3 regions of the Clostridium aromativorans genome follow, and region 2 is predicted to be linked to each of the others. Evidence: predicted binding sites of a transcription regulator. Region 2 holds the regulator's gene; each other region holds the start of a gene.
The links. Region 2 encodes NrdR, which represses ribonucleotide reductase genes. Its sites were predicted from a motif close to CACNANATNTNGTG; they were not measured.
Positions count from the first base shown of each region.

Region 1 (3,293 bases), on a different contig from region 2:
TATCAGTATAATTTCTGATATGAGAAATTATTCTTATCCCGAGTTCTCTTGAATTTTCATCCTGACCATGGTGCTTCCCGGTCAATGCCACCAACGTTTCTGCAAGACCAATGAAACCTATTGCCCAGGTGCCCTGTTTCAATATCGGCTCTATGGAATCATCGCTTTCTAAATTCTCAGCACCCCTCATAAGTTTTTGTCCGGCTACAAAAGGTAAATCTCTGACCTTCAATCTTTTTAATATGCTGTACCTATGCATGAGAGACTGCATGGAAAGCTCAAGTCTTTTATTCAACAGTTCAAAAAATTTATTTATATTACCTTTAGAAATAATGCCAATGCGGGGCAAATTAATAGTAACTGGAGCTATATTTCCTCTTCCCTCCGGGCCTGGTTCTCCATTTACATTAGAGCAAACGTAAGTCCGGCATCCCATAGTAGCAGGTATAATTCCCTTGTCATAATAAGTCTTGTTAAAATCCGCATCTAAATTCATGAAAGTTGGATTCATTCTTTTTGAGGCCACTCTACAAGCTATGCTAAATAAATAGTAGTATGGATCTTCCTCATTTTTATTTACACCCTTTTTGACTCTGAATATTATATTCGGAAATATGGGCTGCTCGCCTTTCCCAAGTCCCTTCTCATATTCAAGTAAAAATATTTCACAGACTAAGGCCGCATCTTCTGATCTTGGTATACCTATATTTATAGAACTAAAAGGCACCTGTGAACCAGCTCTTGAATGCATTGTATTTAAATTATAAATTATTCCCTGCATGGCCTGTTCTATACTTCGCCTTAATTTCTTATTCAAAATTTTAGCTATCTTATTCTCTTCCACTCCCACTGCCCTTAGATCTTCAATTATCTCTTTTCTAGTGGGTTCAACAAAAACAGCCATGTCATTGTCAAAATCCGGATGAGACTGTCCCCCAAACATATCATTTTGTGATGACTGCAAGAGTATGCAGGAAAGTTCTGCAGCAGATTCTATTCTCTTAGGCGATCTTATATTCCCATATCCTGTATTAAAGCCTTCTAAAAGCATTTTTTTAGTCGGTATATGAAGACAATTTACAGTCAGATTATAAGAATCCAAATCATGATAATATATATCTCCATTTTCATGTAATTTAGCCAGATACTTTGGCATAGTAGCTAAATTGTGCCACTTATTGGACTCACTTGCTATTCTCAAAAGCTTGGCACTAAAATTATTTCCTACGTTAGCATTATCCCTATCTGTCTGAATTCCTATTTTGTCAATGGCTTTCATAAGATCGGATTTTATCTCTCTTATATTATTTCTCTCTTTTCTATAATTTGAGTAGGATAATCCTATCTTCAAATATCCCCTTTTTAAAAGCACTTCTTCAACTATATTTTGTATATCCTCTACATTTATTTCTTTCAAATTTAACTTTTCCAAACACTGTATAACTTTCTGAGTTAAATCAATAAATTCGCTCTCTTTCAACTCATACCCTATCTCTTCAGAAGCACCTTTTATTGCATTGGTGATTTTGACAGAGTCAAAGTCAACTTTCCTTCCATCTCTTTTCACAACATGTAGCATATATTGTTCCTCCTGACCACTATATCTTGTATATCTACCTGGTTTATTATACTATACCACATATAAAAAATCAATTTTTAAATTTTAGGAATAAGAATCAAAATAATGATAAAACTAATAAAAACTCAATTTTATAGGAGGAATCTATATGATTGGTAAAATAATAGATTTAAATGTTACAGAAGCACTTATAAGTTTTCAAGATGGATCAACTGCCGATATAGGTATCTCTCATTTACCTGCCAGCATAAAAATAGGAGATACTGTAAATATAAATCCAAATTTTACATCTAAGTTAAATGATAAGTTTGGAAATACTTCACTCATGAATATATTTTAATTTTTCCTAAAAAAATATTATACAAAAATGCGTTCTGACTAAACCCATTAAGCTTTTTCAGAACGCACTTCCCTATTTGATTCAAAATCAATTCAATATACTTTTTTATTCTACAGTAATGGCAGAAACAGGGCAATTTTCCTCAGCTTCTTTTGCCGAGCCTTGAGACTCTTCCGGTACTTCGCCTGTAATTGCAACTGCTTTACCATCTTCATCCATTTCAAATACTTCAGGACATGTACTTGGACATAGTCCACAACTTATACAGACATCTTTATCAACTACCGCTTTCATAATATCTCCTGTTGGACAACAGGACTTTCACCTCTCTTTTTATAAATTTAATACATAATGTAATAATAAAATAATTTTCATCTGTATTATTGCCATAAAACTAATTTATTATATCCACGTTTGAATTATTTTGATAGAGCTATAAGATTATCCAACAAATCATTGTAATCATGAGAATTGCCTATGTAGCTTTCCACTTTCCCATTTTCCATGCTCTCTACTAACTCAGAATTTACAGGCATTTCCTCTAATAGTTTCAAGCCAAGATATTGAGCCTGTTCTTCTGCGGATTTTTTACTAAATAGTTTTATTTTTTCTCCACAGTTACTGCACTTAACATAAGACATATTCTCCACTACTCCTATAACATTTACATCCATTTCCTCTGCCATTATGACTACTTTTTTTACTATCATGGATACCATATCCTGAGGAGTAGACACTATAACTACTCCTTCTAGTGGGAATTCCTGCATTATAGTAAGTGCTACATCTCCTGTCCCAGGCGGCATATCTATGAGAAGATAATCTAATTCTCCCCATTCTGTATCAGAATACATTTGTTTTAAAACTCCTGCTATCATAGGTCCTCTCCAGATAACGGGCTGTTCCTCCTTCTCTGTTAAAAGATTTAAAGAAATTACCTTTATTCCAAAAGAGGTTTCTACGGGTAGAAATTTTACCTGCTGTTCTTCATCAATTTGAATTATATCTGCTCTTTTATCATTTATTCCAAAAAACCTGGGCATAGATGGTCCTGTTATATCACCATCAAGTACTCCTACTTTGTAGCCTGCAGCCTTTAATTTTACAGCTAGTATTCCTGTGACTGTAGACTTTCCAACTCCACCCTTTCCACTCATAATACCTATTATATGCTTTATACCGCCATATTTTGGCAATATAAAATTACACTCATCTTGATTTTTACCGCATGCTGCTCTACTTGAACAGTTATCACAATTACTCATTTTTTTCCTCCTACAATTTAAAAATTCTCAGGTTCATTTTTATACACTTTTATGTCCCATCCGGCACCGCTGTAGGTGTCATATATATAATAAATTTTTTCACTCTTAT
Region 1 is NZ_JAJJPB010000001.1:513,119-516,411, forward strand. Features, by position in the region: gene LN736_RS02440 (anaerobic ribonucleoside triphosphate reductase) at 1-1,579, opposite strand, end outside; gene LN736_RS02445 (hypothetical protein) at 1,728-1,919, shown strand; gene LN736_RS02450 (ferredoxin) at 2,025-2,213, opposite strand; gene LN736_RS02455 (Mrp/NBP35 family ATP-binding protein) at 2,339-3,184, opposite strand; gene LN736_RS02460 (hypothetical protein) at 3,202-3,293, opposite strand, start outside.
Region 1: LN736_RS02440 (anaerobic ribonucleoside triphosphate reductase) is a predicted target of NrdR. The motif match lies at 1,597-1,610, and genes of this name have one in related genera.

Region 2 (3,293 bases):
TTAGTAAATACTTAAAATGCTATATATTCTAAAGGGGCTGATTACATGATGATTAATAAAGTTGAAATTTGCGGCGTGAATACATCAAAATTGCCGGTTCTAAAGGGAAAGGAAATGAAAGAACTTTTGATAAAAATGCAGCAGGGGGACGATAAGGCTAGAGAAAAATTTATAAAAGGCAATTTGAGATTGGTGTTAAGTGTAATACAGAGATTTAACAATAGGGGAGAAAACGTGGATGATTTATTTCAGGTAGGATGTATAGGACTTATGAAGGCTATTGATAACTTTGATTTAAGTCAAAATGTTAAATTCTCAACCTATGCAGTTCCTATGATTATAGGTGAGATACGAAGATACTTGAGGGATAACAATTCCATAAGGGTGAGCAGATCACTTAGGGATATTGCATACAGGGCACTTCAGGTTAGAGATAGGTTGATAAGAGAGAACAACAAGGAGCCAACTATATCCCAAATAGCTAAAGAATTGCAAATACCTAGAGAAGAAGTGGTATTTGCACTGGATGCAATTCAAGATCCAGTTTCACTGTTTGAACCCATATACCATGATGGTGGGGATGCCATTTATGTAATGGATCAAATAAGTGATACAAAAAATGTAGATGAAAATTGGCTTGAAAACATAGCTATAAAAGAAGCTATGAAAAAGCTTAATGACAGGGAAAAATTGATTCTCAATTTAAGATTTTTTGATGGAAGAACTCAAATGGAGGTGGCAGATGAAATAGGAATATCCCAGGCTCAAGTATCTAGATTGGAAAAAACTGCATTGAGACACATGAGAAATTATATATGAGATTTAAAATGCAATGGTTTGCAAAAAATGGATGGAGGGGTGTACATATATGGATATGGAAGGAGATCTATTTTCCTTAGTTAATTTGAAAGATATGGAAATTATAGATGCAAATACTGGTACAAAACTGGGCTTTATAAAGGATTTGAAAATAAACTGTGATGAGCACAGGATAATGTCAATTATTTTACCTTCTCAGACTTCTAAGATGTCGTTGTTCAGCAAAAATGAAGATATAGAAGTTCCATGGAAAGATATAAAAAAAATAGGGGTGGATGTGATTTTAATAGATGGGGGAAAATTGTCAGATAAGGTTTAAAAATTCTTCATTATTTAGGTAAAATATCATCGTGATATAATAATTAAAAAGAAATTGTAGAATATTTAGAAAAAAAGTGTATAATTATTGTTATAGTATAGTTATATAAAGGACGTGAATTAAATTGAAATGCCCTTATTGTGGATATGGGGAAAGTAAAGTAGTGGACTCTAGATCTACAGATGATGATATGGCCATAAGAAGAAGAAGAGAATGTTCAAATTGTGGTAAAAGATATACCACCTATGAAAAGATTGAAAATGTGCCTCTATTAGTCATAAAGAAGGATATGAGCAGGGAGTATTTTGACAGAAATAAAATATTGAATGGGCTTATAAAAGCATGTCAAAAACGACCTGTTTCAAGGAAACAAATTGAAGGTATAGCAGACGAAGTGGAGAAAGGGATAAATAATAAAATGCTTACAGAGATAAGCTCTTCTGAAATAGGGGAAATGATAATGGAGAGTTTAAAGAAAGTTGATGAAGTATCCTACGTGAGGTTTGCATCTGTATATAGACAATTTAAAGATATAAATACTTTTATGGAGGAGATAAAAAATCTTATTTCTCATAAAGAAGATTAGAAATATGGGAATATGGGTAATTTACGTAGATTGTATAAAATAAATTATGATTTATTTTATGTAACTGAAAATTTTAGTTTTTAGTTATATTTTTTATATTCGTAAATGGAAATTAGAGAGTTTTGATCGGTTGAGTTGATTTCATTTTATATTAAAAGGGGGCACTGGGTGGATGAAAATAAATGTCTCTAGAATAATGAATACTAGTATTTTATTGATAAAATTAGAAGGTAAATTAAAAAACTTAAGTCAAAATAAAGAAACATATGATTATGTGATTGTAAACGATAATAGAGATGAAGTAAAAAAGATATTTTGTTATCTAGGTGAAAAGCATAGGGTACCATTTGACACTATTGGTTATTTATATTATAAAGATTTAATAGAGGTAAATCAGAATGTTAAAGATGTAATTATTGTTAAAGATGATAAATATAATGTGGTCGGGATTATTACCAATCGTGAATTGCTAAATTTTATAGAAAATAAATATAAAATACTTTTAGAAGACTATACCCGTGTAAAAACGGATTTGAATGCTTTTATGACTTGCTCGGATGATCTGGTTTGTATTACTGACGGATCCGGTATTAAGGTCAGAATAAGCTCTTCTTGTGAGAAAATCTATGGTGTAAAACCTAAAGAACTTATTGGAAAGAATGTAAGGGAATTAGAGAAAAAACGTATATATTTGCCATCTGCTACAAGAATGGCTATAGAGGAGAAAAAGCCTATAACCTTAACACAAAGAACGAAATCAGGAAAAAAGCTCCTTGTAGTAGCTACACCTGTTTTTGATAAAGATAATAATGTTAAACGTGTTGTCAGCATATCAAAGGACATAACGAATGAAGAGATGCTAAAAAGTGATCTGTATAAGACTAAAGATCTTTTACAGAGGTATGAGCAGGAACTGGCAGCTTTGAGAATTGAACAGACTCAAGATCACAACATTATATATAGAAGCAAGGAAATGGAAAAAGTTATAGAAGTGATAAAAAAAGTCGCAGTAGTGGATTCCACCCTTATTATATATGGAGAAACCGGAGTTGGCAAGGAAGTAATATGCAAATATGTTCATAATATCAGTAACAGAAATGGGAGACCTTTTGTTAAATTAAATTGCGGGGCGATTCCAGAGAACTTACTGGAAACTGAGTTATTTGGGTATGAAAAGGGTGCTTTTACTGGGGCACGTTCTGAAGGAAAGCCGGGGCTTTTTGAGATTGCCGACAAGGGAACTCTGTTTCTCGATGAAATTGGTGAAATACCTTTTATCCTACAAGTAAAGCTTCTGAGAGTGCTGCAGGAGAAGGAATTTATCAGAGTGGGTGGTATTAAACCTAGAAAAGTTGATGTGAGAATAATAGCGGCTACCAATAGAGATCTAAAAAAATTGGTTGAAGACGGGAAGTTCAGGCAGGATTTATATTACAGGCTAAATGTAATTCCAATAACGATACCTCCTTTGAGAGATAGAGTAGAAGACATATCCGTACTTGCATATCATTTTTTGGATGTATATAATAAAAAATATGGCTATTCAAAACAGCTTACAAATGAGGTTAT
Region 2 is NZ_JAJJPB010000017.1:65,658-68,950, forward strand. Features, by position in the region: gene sigG (RNA polymerase sporulation sigma factor SigG) at 46-819, shown strand; gene LN736_RS12820 (YlmC/YmxH family sporulation protein) at 875-1,138, shown strand; gene nrdR (transcriptional regulator NrdR) at 1,263-1,724, shown strand; gene LN736_RS12830 (sigma-54 interaction domain-containing protein) at 1,897-3,293, shown strand, end outside.

Region 3 (3,293 bases), on a different contig from region 2:
GGGATTCGTGGAATTAATCATATTATAGGCTGCATTTACCTTTCCGTCTTCTCCTGCAGGACATGTGTGCCAGGCGTTGAAAGTGTCACTGAATTGGGGAGCTGGATCTGCACATTTCCAGGCACAGGTATTAAAGGTGTCCCAGATTTCTTTTACTTTTACTGTTTTTGTAATTTTGGGATCAATTCTACCAGTGAGATTGATTATTTCATCAGGATTTACCTTTAATCTATCGACTTTGGACATAAAGCTGTTTGAAAATCTTACAGAATTATTGCTGTTTTGTCCTGAGACAGTTTCATAAGCCTCACCGTCTAAATCTGTATCATATCCCATTTTGCCGAGGGCTCTCACTTTATCTTCTTCCTTTGATTTCCAGGTTATAAAATCCATGATCTCAGGATGATTTACATCCAAACATACCATTTTGGCAGCTCTTCTTGTAGTACCTCCTGATTTGATAGCTCCTGCATTTCTGTCCAATGCCTTTAAGAAACTCATGAGCCCTGAGGAAGAACCGCCTCCGGATAATTTTTCACCCTTTGCCCTTATAGTAGAAAAATTGGTACCAGTTCCTGAACCGCCCTTAAATAGTTTTGTCTCTGTTACGAATTGATCTGATATGGAATGCGGACCTAAAAGTTTATCTTCGATAGATAGTATAAAACATGCAGAAGCCTGGGTTCTAGTATAGCTGTCTTCACATTCCATTACTTTGCCCAGCGTGTCATCGAAATAGTAACTTCCCTGTTTTACACCGCTTATACCATAGGACAGTTTAAGCCCCGTATTAAACCATTGAGGGGAGTTAGGGGCGTACATTTGATTTAAAAGTGCATATACACATTCATCATAAAAAATAGAACCTTCTTTTTCTGTCTTTATAAGACCCTCGTCTTTTAAAGATTCACACCAGAAACTTACCATTCTATGGGCGACGGATTTCATACTGTTCTCATAACCTAGTTTTCCTGGAACGCCAGCTTTTCTAAAATATTTAGAAGCTATTATGTCACAGGCATTTTGAGAATACTGTTCTGGAAATTCTAGATTTTTCATGTCTACCAAAACTTTGTGGGTCTTATGATCTTTTAAAAATACGTCTGTTTTTTTCCATTTGAATAGATCATATACGGTTTTATTACTGTCATTTTCAAGAGATTTTGTATAATATCTTTTAAACAAGTCCTTTATACTATCCAATTACAACCTACCTCCAATTTAATATATGAGCTCATTGTGTTAAAATTATATATCTTGTGTGTGTATTAAAAAAATAACTACTATATATAGTATTAATTAAGATAAATAAGTACTATATATAGTGCTTATTTATTATATTATATATTTCATAAAAGTTCAATTTATATTATATGTCATTTTCCACTGTGATTTTTAAATAGATTGTATTTTATGAGGTTATTTTAGTTTTATTATTATAAATAAACTTATGGATCATTTTAACGTTTAACTAAAAATAGTTTATAATTAATATCAGAATATAGTTTATACAAGGCGAAGGAGATTAAGTCATATGATAAGAAAATTTAAAAATTACATGCCGGAAATAGGAAAAAACTGCTTTATAGCAGACAATGCAGAGATTATAGGAAAAGTTAAAATTTATGAAGATGCAAATATATGGTTTGGAGCTGTGCTAAGAGGTGATGTAAATTATATATATGTGGGAAAGGGAAGCAATGTACAGGATAATTGCACTTTTCATACTAGTGAGGGGATGAATCCTATAGAAATAGGAGAATATGTTACTGTAGGGCATAATGCGATAATACACGGAGGCAAAGTTGGAAAATACTCTTTAATTGGTATGGGTTCCATAATATTAGATAATGCAGAGATAGGTGAATATACTATTATAGGAGCAGGAAGCCTTGTAACTAAGAATAAAAAAATACCTTCTGGAGTGATGTGCATGGGTTCTCCCGCAAAAGTTGTGAGAGAGCTTACAGAGGAGGAGAAAGAATTCCTTAGAAATTCTGCAAAAGGCTATATCATAGAGGCCGAAAACTATAAGCAATATGTTATTAGGGAGTAAATTGCGTAAAATATATATCACTTATTTTATAAATAAAGTATAGAATATAGTGTCAATAATATTTGGAGAGTGTATAATGCCGAACTTCAAATTGGGTTCTAGAGGAAGCCAGGTAATGCAGATACAGGCAACTTTGAAAAAGATAGGCTACGATCCTGGACCTATAGATGGAATATATGGTATACAAACTGAACAGGCTGTCAGAAATTTTCAGAGAAATAATGGACTGATACAGGACGGAATAATAGGGCCGGACACTTATAGGGTACTGCATAGCTTTATATTGGGATATGACAATTATATTATTAAGCCAGGGGATACGTTATACGGCATAAGTAGAAAATATGGAACTCAGGTTTATAAAATAATAACGGCCAATCCACTCATAGAGCCCTTGGGCCTAATTCCGGGGAATACAATTAAAGTGCCCTACAGCACAGATGTGGTGGATACAAACATATATTATACTTATGATGTACTGGAGACAGATCTTATGGGGCTTAAAGGTAGATATCCCTTTATAACTGTAGGTAGTGCTGGTGAAAGTGTTCTTGGAAGGCAGCTGCATTATGTGAGACTTGGGGTAGGGGGTAATCAAGTATCTTATAATGGTTCCCACCATGCTTTGGAGTGGATAACAACACCTCTTTTAATGAAGTTTATAGAAAATTTTGCCAGAGCCTATTCGGAAGGGGAAAATATAAGAGGATATAATATAGGAGATATATGGAGCAGGAGCAGTATATATATAGTTCCTATGGTTAACCCTGATGGAGTAGATCTTGTTTTGAATGGATTAGCTAGAGATAACCCCTATTATTATGAGCTTATAAGGTGGAATAGAGGTAGTGCTGATTTTTCTAGAGATTGGGAAGCAAATAACAGGGGAGTTGATCTCAATCATAATTATAATGCAAACTGGCAGCTCTCAAAGGAATCCGAGCCTTCCTACGGTGTGTACGGTCCAGGACCTACCAGATATTCAGGGCCTTATGCTGAATCAGAGCCAGAAACCAGGACAATGGTCAATTTCACAAATAATCATGATTTTAGGTTGGTACTGGCGTATCACAGTCAGGGACAGGTTATTTACTGGCAATATAATGCTTTGACTCCTCCAGAGTCGAGGAGAATAGCAGAGTTGTTCTCTGAAGTGAGCGGATACAGGCTGGAAGAAACTACTGGTATAGCATCCTATTCGGGATACAAGGATTGGTTTATACAGGATCACGGAAAG
Region 3 is NZ_JAJJPB010000003.1:7,028-10,320, forward strand. Features, by position in the region: gene LN736_RS04235 (vitamin B12-dependent ribonucleotide reductase) at 1-1,203, opposite strand, end outside; gene LN736_RS04240 (gamma carbonic anhydrase family protein) at 1,535-2,056, shown strand; gene LN736_RS04245 (M14 family metallopeptidase) at 2,133-3,293, shown strand, end outside.
Region 3: LN736_RS04235 (vitamin B12-dependent ribonucleotide reductase) is a predicted target of NrdR. The motif match lies at 1,314-1,327, and genes of this name have one in related genera.